Regions from separate parts of the Clostridium nitrophenolicum genome, predicted to be linked through region 3. Evidence: riboswitches for the same ligand, from Rfam matches in the RefSeq annotation. Region 3 holds a riboswitch; each other region holds the start of a gene.

Region 1 (3,206 bases), 1.8 Mb from region 3:
TCTGACATTTCAACAACTATCATCCAGCTGCCATAAGCATCTTCATTGACTAGTTCTGGACTATCACCCAGCTTTTCATTTATTTCAACTACCTTCCCTCCAACAGGAATAAATAGATCTGAAGCCGCTTTTACTGATTCAACAACTCCAAAGGCTTCATCTTTAGAAAATTCTGTATCAACCTCTGGTAGCTCTACAAATACTATTTCCCCTAATGAATTCTGAGCAAAATCTGATATTCCTATATAAGCCTTATTCCCCTCAACCTTTACCCATTCATGATCCTTACTATACAATAACTCATTTAAAATTTTCATATAAATATCCTCCTTTTAGTATTAAATATTTTTAATATTGATTACTTATTGTAATTTTTTTTATAAAATCTTTTATCCACTACTTCAGCTTCAATAAGCTTGTTCCTAACCTTAATGAAGATGGTAGTTCCTAGTTCAGAATACTTTGAATCAATTAAGGCTAAACCTATATTTTTCTTAATAGATGGTAAAAGATAGCCAGTTGTAACGGTTCCTATCTTATCATCTTCTGCAAAAACATCGTATCCATGTCTTGGAATAGCCTTTTCTTTCATTTCAAACCCTACTATTTTTCTTTTTAGGCCTTCCTTCTTTTGCTTTACAAGAGCATCCTTACCTATGAAATTCTCCTTGTTCAACTTAACGAAGAATCCTAATCCAGCTTCAAGTGGTGTTATAGATTCTGACAATTCATTTCCATAGAGCGGTAAATTAACTTCAAATCTTAAAGTATCTCTAGCGCCAAGCCCTACTGGCTTCAATCCATCTTCTTTTCCGACATCCAATATCCTATCCCATAAGTCTATTACACTTTCAACGTCTGTGTAAATTTCGAAACCATCTTCCCCAGTATAGCCAGTTCTGGAAACTAGGCATTTTATCCCCCCTATTAAAATGCCTCTTTTGCAGAAGAAAAATTTAATGTCTTCTAGATCTGTATTTGTAAGCTTTTGAAGTATTGCCTGAGCTTTCGGTCCTTGAATTGCAAGTTGAGCAATAGATGATGAGATATTTGTTATATCTACTTCAAATTCATCTTTATTTTTTAACATCCAATCAAAATCTTTTTCAATATTTCCAGCATTTATTACTAAAAAAAAGTGATTTTCATTAAATCTATAAACTATTAAATCATCAACAACTCCTCCATCTGGATAACACATAAAAGCATATAAAATTTGGTCATCTTCTAATACAGCTATATCATTTGTCACTAAGTTTTGAACAAATTTAAAAGCATCTTCTCCAATTATCTCTACTTCTCCCATATGGGAAACATCAAATAACCCAGCCGCCGTGCGCACTGCTTCATGCTCAGCTATTATACCTTCATATTGCACTGGTAGAGCCCAACCAGCAAAGTCTATAATTTTGCCACCATATTTTTCGTAAGAATTGAACAACGGAGTCTTCTTTAATCCTTCCATACTTCAATACCCCCTATAATTTTTTGTACAACAAATAAAAAGGACATGAAGGCAAACTTTAAGTTAGCCCACATGTCCTCTGTTTCTTTACCTGAGAGTTTCGATATATAACCATATCTTACACCGTTGGTTCTGCTATTTAAAACAGTCTTTTCAGAGTTTCGTCCTACAACGTTATTTTTACCTGAGAGTTTCTAATATAGCCGTGGTACTATATCATTGCTCCTTCGGTTAACAGATGTTATCTCACACTGTAGTCATCCGAAAAATATTAAATTTTATTTTCAAGTTAATTATATTGCTCTCTGTAATTATTTTCAATAATAGTTAAAAAGTTAACTTCATAAAATTGCCAATATTCAAATTATTTCTATATATGCTTTTTATAGTGAGATTTTTTAATGATATGTTAATTCTTTTAGTAAATATTAGCATATTAATAAAGTACTCATTTAATAAATATCAAACTATCGTTAAAAAGCTAATAGTAGATTATTTTCATTTACATTTAATATTATTTAGCATTTTGCAAAAATATTCCTTATATGTAATAAATCATTCTGTACCATTTTTTCTATTTTTAGCTCTTAAATAAATTTCGTTTTCAAAAATAAACTCTATTATTTTTTCTCTTTCTTTTTCTGTTATAATATCGAAATAAATTCCATAGAGATAAATAGTTCCATCAGGATCTGAGATAACTTCTTTTCTTGTTATCTTACTGAGAAGAGACAGTCTGCAATTTACATTTATGCAAACTATTATTTGACTTCCAACGTCTAAGCTATCAGAGCACTGCAGTTTTAATCCTCCTCCACCTATATCAGTTATAATGCCAGCTTTGAATCTATTTCTTGCAAGTATCTCAGTTGATATATCTGATATTGAGTAATAATGAATACCTGCAGCTAAAGGTAGGTATGAAATCTTCAAGTTAATTGGAATTCTATGGTACATTCTTCTGTCAATAAGTCTTATTATCTTAGGAGGACTTAGTACAAGATGTATGTATTCTTCATTGTTTTTTATTCCTAAAACAGTTGATTTGCAAAGAAACAGTTCATTCTCTTGTAATACTATAAGTTCTATATGTTTATCTACTGGAAAAATAAAATGCTCATAATAATCGACGCTTACAAGAATACATTCCTTGTAAACGGTTTTTATAACCCCTGTACAGCTTCTACTTTCGTGCATCAACTGAAGCACTTTATTACAACAATTCAAGTTAACAAATTTATCCACCATCTAGCCACATCCCCTTAACAGCATAAATATGTAGTTTATATTATACAGTAAAAATGGAAATATTTCTATTTTATAAAGCATTGAAGACAAATATCTTTCTTCTTACCAATAGATTTCAGTAAACCTTCAATACTTAGATATTGTAAACTGTCAGCATCAATGAGATCTTTTATTTCATCTATACTGTATCTAGAACCGACTAACTCATGACTATTAGAAGTATTGATTCCCCAAAAGCACGGATATTTTATAATAGGAGAAGCAGCTCTAAAATGTATCTCTTTTGCGCCTGCATTCCTTAATAATTGTACAATTCTTTTACTTGTAGTTCCTCGCACAATAGAGTCATCCACTACAATTACTCTCTTGCCTTTAACGGAGTCTTTTATCACATTTAGTTTAAGTTCCAGGTTAGCTTGCCTTATTTTTTTAGAGGGTTCAATAAAAGTTCTTCCTACATATTCATTTTTTTCAAATCCTACATCATAGGGAA
Region 2 (3,206 bases), 1.1 Mb from region 3:
GTTGTTTACATATTTCACACTTATCTCCCCAGAAATCTACGAATACTGGTTTTTCAGTATAATTTACTATTTCAGCATCAAAATTTTCCTTAGTTAATTCTATCATTGATAAAACCTCCTTTTATTTGTGATTTTCTATATAGTGTTCAGCAGCTGTTGCAGCTATGGCTCCGTCTGCTGCAGCTGTTATAACCTGTCTTAATAGTTTCTTTCTTATATCTCCAGCAGCAAATACTCCTGGAATATTTGTTTTCATGTCATCATCAGTTACAATATATTGATTTTCCATTTCTATTTGTCCTTCAAATAACTTAGATATTGGATCATATCCAACGAATACGAAGCATCCATCAACCTTTAATTCGCTAGTTTCTCCAGTTTCTCTATTTTTTAAAACAAGACCTTCTAATATTTCATCTCCCAATGCTTCTTCAACAGTTGAGTTCCATATAAAGTCTATTTTTGGATTTGCAAATGCTTTTTCTTGTAGTGATTTCGCTGCTCTTAATGCATCTCTTCTATGTATTACAGTTACATGCTCAGCAAACTTTGTAAGGTATATAGCCTCAGTTATAGCTGAGTCTCCTCCCCCTATAACAGCTATATCTAGATCTGTAAAGAAGTCTGCATCACAAGTTGCACAGTAGGAAACTCCTTTTCCTCTTAATTCTAATTCATTCTTGAATCCTGAAAGTCTTGGAGTAGCACCAGTAGCTACTATTATTGTTTTTGCTTGATATGTTTCTTTTCTTCCTTTAACTACCTTTATGTCTCCTGACAATTCAACTTCTACTATTTCATCTTTAGCAAACTCAGTTCCGAATTCTTCTGCTTGTTTTCTCATTCTTTCACTTAGTGTTGAACCTGTGCAATCTTCAATAGATCCAGGATAGTTTTCAAGCTCATCTGTAGTTGTTGCCTGACCACCGTATTTCGCTCTCTCAATAAGTAAAGTTTTCATTCTTGATCTTGCAGCATAAAGGCCTGCTGACAGTCCTGCTGGACCACCACCGATTATTATTGTGTCATAAATCTGTGACATTTTTGTTCCCTCCCGCTTTTTAATATATTAATTACTTTTTAGATTCAATATCTATATATTAAGTACGCACTACTAAATATAATTGCAATGGTACTATTTTAAGCATACATTTATGCTATTATTCATTATTATGAAACTCCTTCTCCATACTGTCGAATGAGTAAGCGATCATCTCAAAATCAAAGATTTTGGATGCCTGCTTATGAAACTCCTTCTCCTATTGTCGAATGAGTAAGCGACTCACTCCAAATCAGAGATTTGAGTTCTCTGCTTAATTAAATGCATGATAGATTAAATCATAATCTATAAGTTGAAAGTCTTCTAGCACTTGCTTACTCCATTTTGGGATGCCAAACTTTTGAGTAAATTTCTCAGTAGCATATATACCTTCCTCTATATAATTTAAAGATTGTATATCTACGGATTCACTTTTGCCTTTTGATATAACAACTGTTCTGTAAGGAGTTTCATTAGGTTTTATACTACTCATTAAAGGATGTGTGAGTAATTTATGTCCTTTATGTATGTAATCTCTTACCTTTTTAAATACATCCATTGTATTGCCATTCACGTAATCGGTTTCATGACTACTGCTTAATTTTTCTCTGCTCATTGGATTATTAGTTACAATAATTACTGGCTCTATCATTTTTATTCTCCTTTTCAAAACGAAACTTTAACACCAACTATATCGTATATCAGATTGCATTCAATTAATATTTTAAACATTTTCTATTCAAAATATATTTCGACATTTTGATCTAACAAAAAACAGAGGCAGAAAGCATTCGCTTTTCTACCTCTGTCTATTAACCTGAGAGTTTTACTCCTTCGGTGCTTATCGCTTTCCAGAGACTTGTCCATTTTCGGTCCTTTTGCCTGAGAGCTTCATATTATTTAAGCAAAATAATACTTATTCCTTCGGCTATCCATTTAAGGATACCATATATTAGAACCTTATACGCTCTAATATATAGTAAGTAGATTATCAACGCAAAATTTGTTAAGTTTTCTACTTAATCTCCCGAAAATTTCATCCAACTTTATTAATTTTTTAACGTTTTCATTGACAACTTAATTATATAATAGTCAAACAAAAAATTCTATACATTTAGAACATATTAATTATTCAATTTTATTATAAGATCTATCTGCTTTTTCAATACCATTTTTCGCGAATATTTTGGTTATATTTCAATATATTTACAATTTATTCGCTAAAATCCTCAATAACCCTTGATATATTTCTTAATTTTCATTCAATAAAATTAAATATACAACAAAAAAACTTTGTTTGCAAGATTACATTTGTCAAACAAAGTCTTTTTAATTCCATATTGTTAATAAATTATAGATATTTTTTTAACAATATATCCGATTTATTAATGATTCTCTATAAAAAATACACCACCAGCCCTAGGTCCTGAGTGTATACCTACAACACATCCTACTTCACATTCTATAAATTCCTTATCTATTGACTTTAAAGATTCCCTTAAAGCATCTAATATCTCCTTATTTTCGACATGTAAAAGTATAGAGGCTTCTCCCTCTTTTATTCCTTTCTTATCTATATAATCTAAAATATATTTTATAGATTTCTTGTTGCCTCTTAACTTATCAATAACTACCATCTCACCATTTTCTACTGCTAGAATTGGTTTAATACCTAATATATTGCCTATAACCCCTGCGGTTTTAGATAATCTTCCACCCTTAACTAGATTGTCTAAAGCTTCAAAAGCAAGTACACTCTTTACATGTGGAATTAAAGTTTTGATTTCGCTTTCTATCTCTTTAATTCCTAATCCTGCTTCTTTTAACCTAGCCGCCTTAAGCACCAAAAGTCCAAGACCTGATGTAACATTTAAACTATCTATTACCACTATATCATCCGTTCCTAGCATTTCCTTAGCAATACATGCAGACTGATACGTTCCACTCATTTTAGAAGAAATATGTATAGAAACTATCTTGTATCCTTTTTCGCTATAACTCCTATAGCATTCTAGGAATCTTTGAGGATTAACCTGTGTTGTTCCAGGGAATTCATCGCTTTGCTCCATTTTTAATAGGAGTTCCTGTAAGTTTATATCTATTCTATCCTTATAGGTTGTTTCTCCAAAATTAATTAATAGCGGAAGCACTTCTATATCATATTCTT
Region 3 (3,206 bases):
TTAACTGCTTCAAGAGTTTCTTTTTCGTCAGCAAAGTCCCCATATAATATCTTCAGCTTTTCTTTCATCTCATCATTTATCTCATACTTACCTTCTTCTTTAAGTTGTTTCATGAGATTATTTATAAGTTCTTCATCTCTGCCGCTTATTTCATATAAAAATCTTTCTAAATTGCTGGATATTAAAATATCCATAGAGGGAGAATTGGTTACGGAGAATTCTCTTCTCCTGTCATAAATTCCAGTGTTTATGAAATCTGTAAGTACTTTATTTTCGTTAGATGCACAAATCAATCTTCCTAGTGGCACTCCCATTGCTTTAGCATAGAAAGCCGCTAGTATATTACCAAAGTTTCCTGTTGGCACAACTACATTTATCCTTTCTCCTTCTTGTATTTTTTTATCTTTTAATAATTTCACATATGAATAAACATAATAGACAACCTGAGGCACCAATCTTCCTATATTTATAGAGTTTGCAGAAGAAAGCATATAGTTATTTTTATTTAATAATTCGTTAAAGGCTTTATCACTAAATATCTCCTTAACTCCATTTTGCGCATCATCAAAATTACCCTCTATACTAACTACAAAAGTATTTTTTCCTTCTTGCGTAGTCATTTGTCTCTTTTGAATTTCACTTACCCCATCCTTTGGATAAAAAACTACAATCTTTGTTTTATCAACGCTATCAAAACCTTCTAATGCTGCTTTTCCAGTGTCTCCGGATGTAGCTGTAAGTATAACTATTTCTTTTGTTATGCCTGTTTTCTTTGCTGCTGTTTTTAAAAGGTGTGGAAGTATACTTAATGCCATATCCTTAAATGCCAATGTCTTTCCATGATAAAGTTCTAAAAAATATGCTCCTGCTTTGTAGGTCAGTGGCGCTATATAAGAATTTTCAAACTTTTCATCATAGGCTTTGTCTATGCATTCTCTAAGTTCAACATCACTAAAATCATCAAAATATTTTTTAATAATATAAAATGCAAGTTCCTTATAGTTCATATTCCCTAACTCTTGAAAGGATTTTGTGATTTTAGGAAATTCCTCTGGTACATATAGTCCTCCATCTTCAGCTATTCCCCTAATTATTGCTGCAGATGCTTCTACAACCTTCCCTTTTCCCCTAGTACTTCTATACAACAATGTATTAGCCCCCTTTTTACAGTTAATGCCACTTAGTTTTTTATTTTTAAAATATCAAACTGATTAATACTTTATAATGTTTTTCACTAAAAGTCAAATGTATTTTATATGCGTACAGTTTCTAATTGTAAAATTTAAACGTTAACACTGGGTTATTCTGTAATTTTATTAACAAGTTTATATTTTTCTAAAAACTGAAAAAATTAAAAGTTTTAGTTATAGTTCAAAATGCAAGATTTTTGCAGGATTCTCCTGTCAGAAAACGTTTTTATTGCAAAAACAAACAAAATTCGAAAGTTGATTTAGATGGATGTCTATGTTAATATCCATTTAAACAATTTAATACGGATCGGATGAATTTAGCGGAATAATTTTATTAAACCGTTATTGGACGAACCTCTGGAGAGACTCAACTGAGCACCGAAGGGGAAAGCCAAAAGATATTTTGGTGAAGCTCTCAGGTAAAAGGACAGGGAATTTTGAACGGGAAAAATAACTATTTATTTTTTGATTCAAAAATCTTGCTTTCCAGAGACTAAATTTAGATTTAGTCTCTTTTATTTTGTCCGATGGATACACACCTGGGTAAATTGTTTAAAATTTAATTTCATAAGGAGAGATAAAAAATGAAAGCATTTGTAAGTGTACTAGGAAAAGATAAGGTAGGTATTATTCATGAAGTAACTTCTGTATTATCTAAAAACAACGTAAATATTTTAGATATTAATCAAACTCTCATAGATGATTACTTTACTATGGTAATGCTTGTTGATTTGTCAAAAATGCAGCTGGAATTTAAAGATCTAAAGACTAAGCTTGAAAATAAAGCTGCAGAAATAGATGTTTCTGTTAAAGTTCAGCGAGAAGATATATTTAATTCAATGTACAAAATTTAAATTACAAGGAGTTTTAAAGTAATGATTAATTTAAACAATATAATGGAAACAATAAAAATGATAGATGATCAAAATTTGGATATAAGAACAATTACAATGGGTATATCTCTTTTAGATTGCTGCCATAGTGACGGAAAGCAATCAAGAATTAAAATTTATGATAAAATAACTAAATATGCAGAAAACTTAGTTAAAGTTGGAAGAGAAATTGAAACAGAATATGGAGTACCTATTGTCAATAAAAGAGTATCTGTAACTCCTATATCTATTATTGCTCAAACTTGTGATGATACTGATTATGTTGAATTCGCTAAGACTTTAGATAGAGCTGCTGAAACTTTAGGAATTGACTTTATAGGAGGATTTTCAGCTCTTGTACAAAAAGGATACACTAAAGGAGACAGAATACTTATAGAATCAATTCCTGAGGCTCTAGCTATTACAAAAAAAGTTTGTTCCTCAGTAAATGTTGGAAATAGCAAATCTGGAATAAATATGGATGCTGTTAGAGACATGGGGAGAATAATAAAAAAAGCTGCTTATCTTACAAAGGACGCAGACAGTATAGGCTGTGCTAAACTTGTAGTCTTTGCTAATGCAGTAGAAGATAATCCATTTATGGCTGGCGCATTTCATGGCGTTGGAGAAGCTGAATGCATAATAAATGTTGGTGTTAGCGGGCCAGGAGTTGTAAAATCTGCCCTTGAGCAAGTAAAAGGACAAAGCTTTGATATAGTTTCAGAAACAATAAAGAAAACTGCATTCAAGCTAACAAGACTTGGTCAATTTGTAGCACAGGAAGCTTCAAAAAGACTAGATGTTCCTTTCGGAGTAGTTGACCTATCACTTGCTCCAACACCAGCTATAGGTGATAGTGTAGGAAGACTTTTAGAAGAAATGGGACTTGAAAGCTGTGGATGTCATGGAACTACTGCTGCTTTAGCCCTATTAAACGATGCAGTTAAAAAGGGCGGTGTAATGGCCGCTTCTCAAGTAGGTGGACTTAGTGGTGCATTCATTCCTGTAAGTGAAGATGAAGGAATGATAGCTGCAGTAAAATCTGGTTCCTTAAATTTAGAAAAGTTAGAAGCAATGACTTGTGTTTGTTCTGTAGGCCTTGATATGATAGGAATCCCTGGAGATACTCCAGAATCAACTATAT

The links. A riboswitch is a leader RNA that binds a small molecule or an ion and turns the genes downstream of it on or off. The one in region 3 is predicted to bind glycine.
Region 1: it holds a riboswitch for glycine, as region 3 does, so the genes downstream of both, gcvT (glycine cleavage system aminomethyltransferase GcvT) here and ACZ5N4_RS05635 (ACT domain-containing protein) in region 3, are expected to answer to the same signal.
Region 2: it holds a riboswitch for glycine, as region 3 does, so the genes downstream of both, ACZ5N4_RS00765 (GrdX family protein) here and ACZ5N4_RS05635 (ACT domain-containing protein) in region 3, are expected to answer to the same signal.

The regions. Positions count from the first base shown of each region.
Region 1 is NZ_AP042469.1:3,041,278-3,044,483, forward strand. Features, by position in the region: gene gcvH (glycine cleavage system protein GcvH) at 1-317, opposite strand, end outside; gene gcvT (glycine cleavage system aminomethyltransferase GcvT) at 359-1,465, opposite strand; glycine riboswitch at 1,628-1,726, opposite strand; gene ACZ5N4_RS14445 (PilZ domain-containing protein) at 2,021-2,713, opposite strand; gene purF (amidophosphoribosyltransferase) at 2,779-3,206, opposite strand, start outside.
Region 2 is NZ_AP042469.1:143,463-146,668, reverse strand. Features, by position in the region: gene trxA (thioredoxin TrxA) at 1-106, opposite strand, end outside; gene trxB (thioredoxin-disulfide reductase) at 122-1,042, opposite strand; gene ACZ5N4_RS00765 (GrdX family protein) at 1,314-1,691, opposite strand; glycine riboswitch at 1,835-1,899, opposite strand; glycine riboswitch at 1,900-2,079, opposite strand; gene ACZ5N4_RS00760 (DegV family protein) at 2,425-3,206, opposite strand, start outside.
Region 3 is NZ_AP042469.1:1,231,332-1,234,537, reverse strand. Features, by position in the region: gene thrC (threonine synthase) at 1-1,148, opposite strand, end outside; glycine riboswitch at 1,538-1,631, shown strand; gene ACZ5N4_RS05635 (ACT domain-containing protein) at 1,775-2,044, shown strand; gene ACZ5N4_RS05630 (DUF711 family protein) at 2,069-3,206, shown strand, end outside.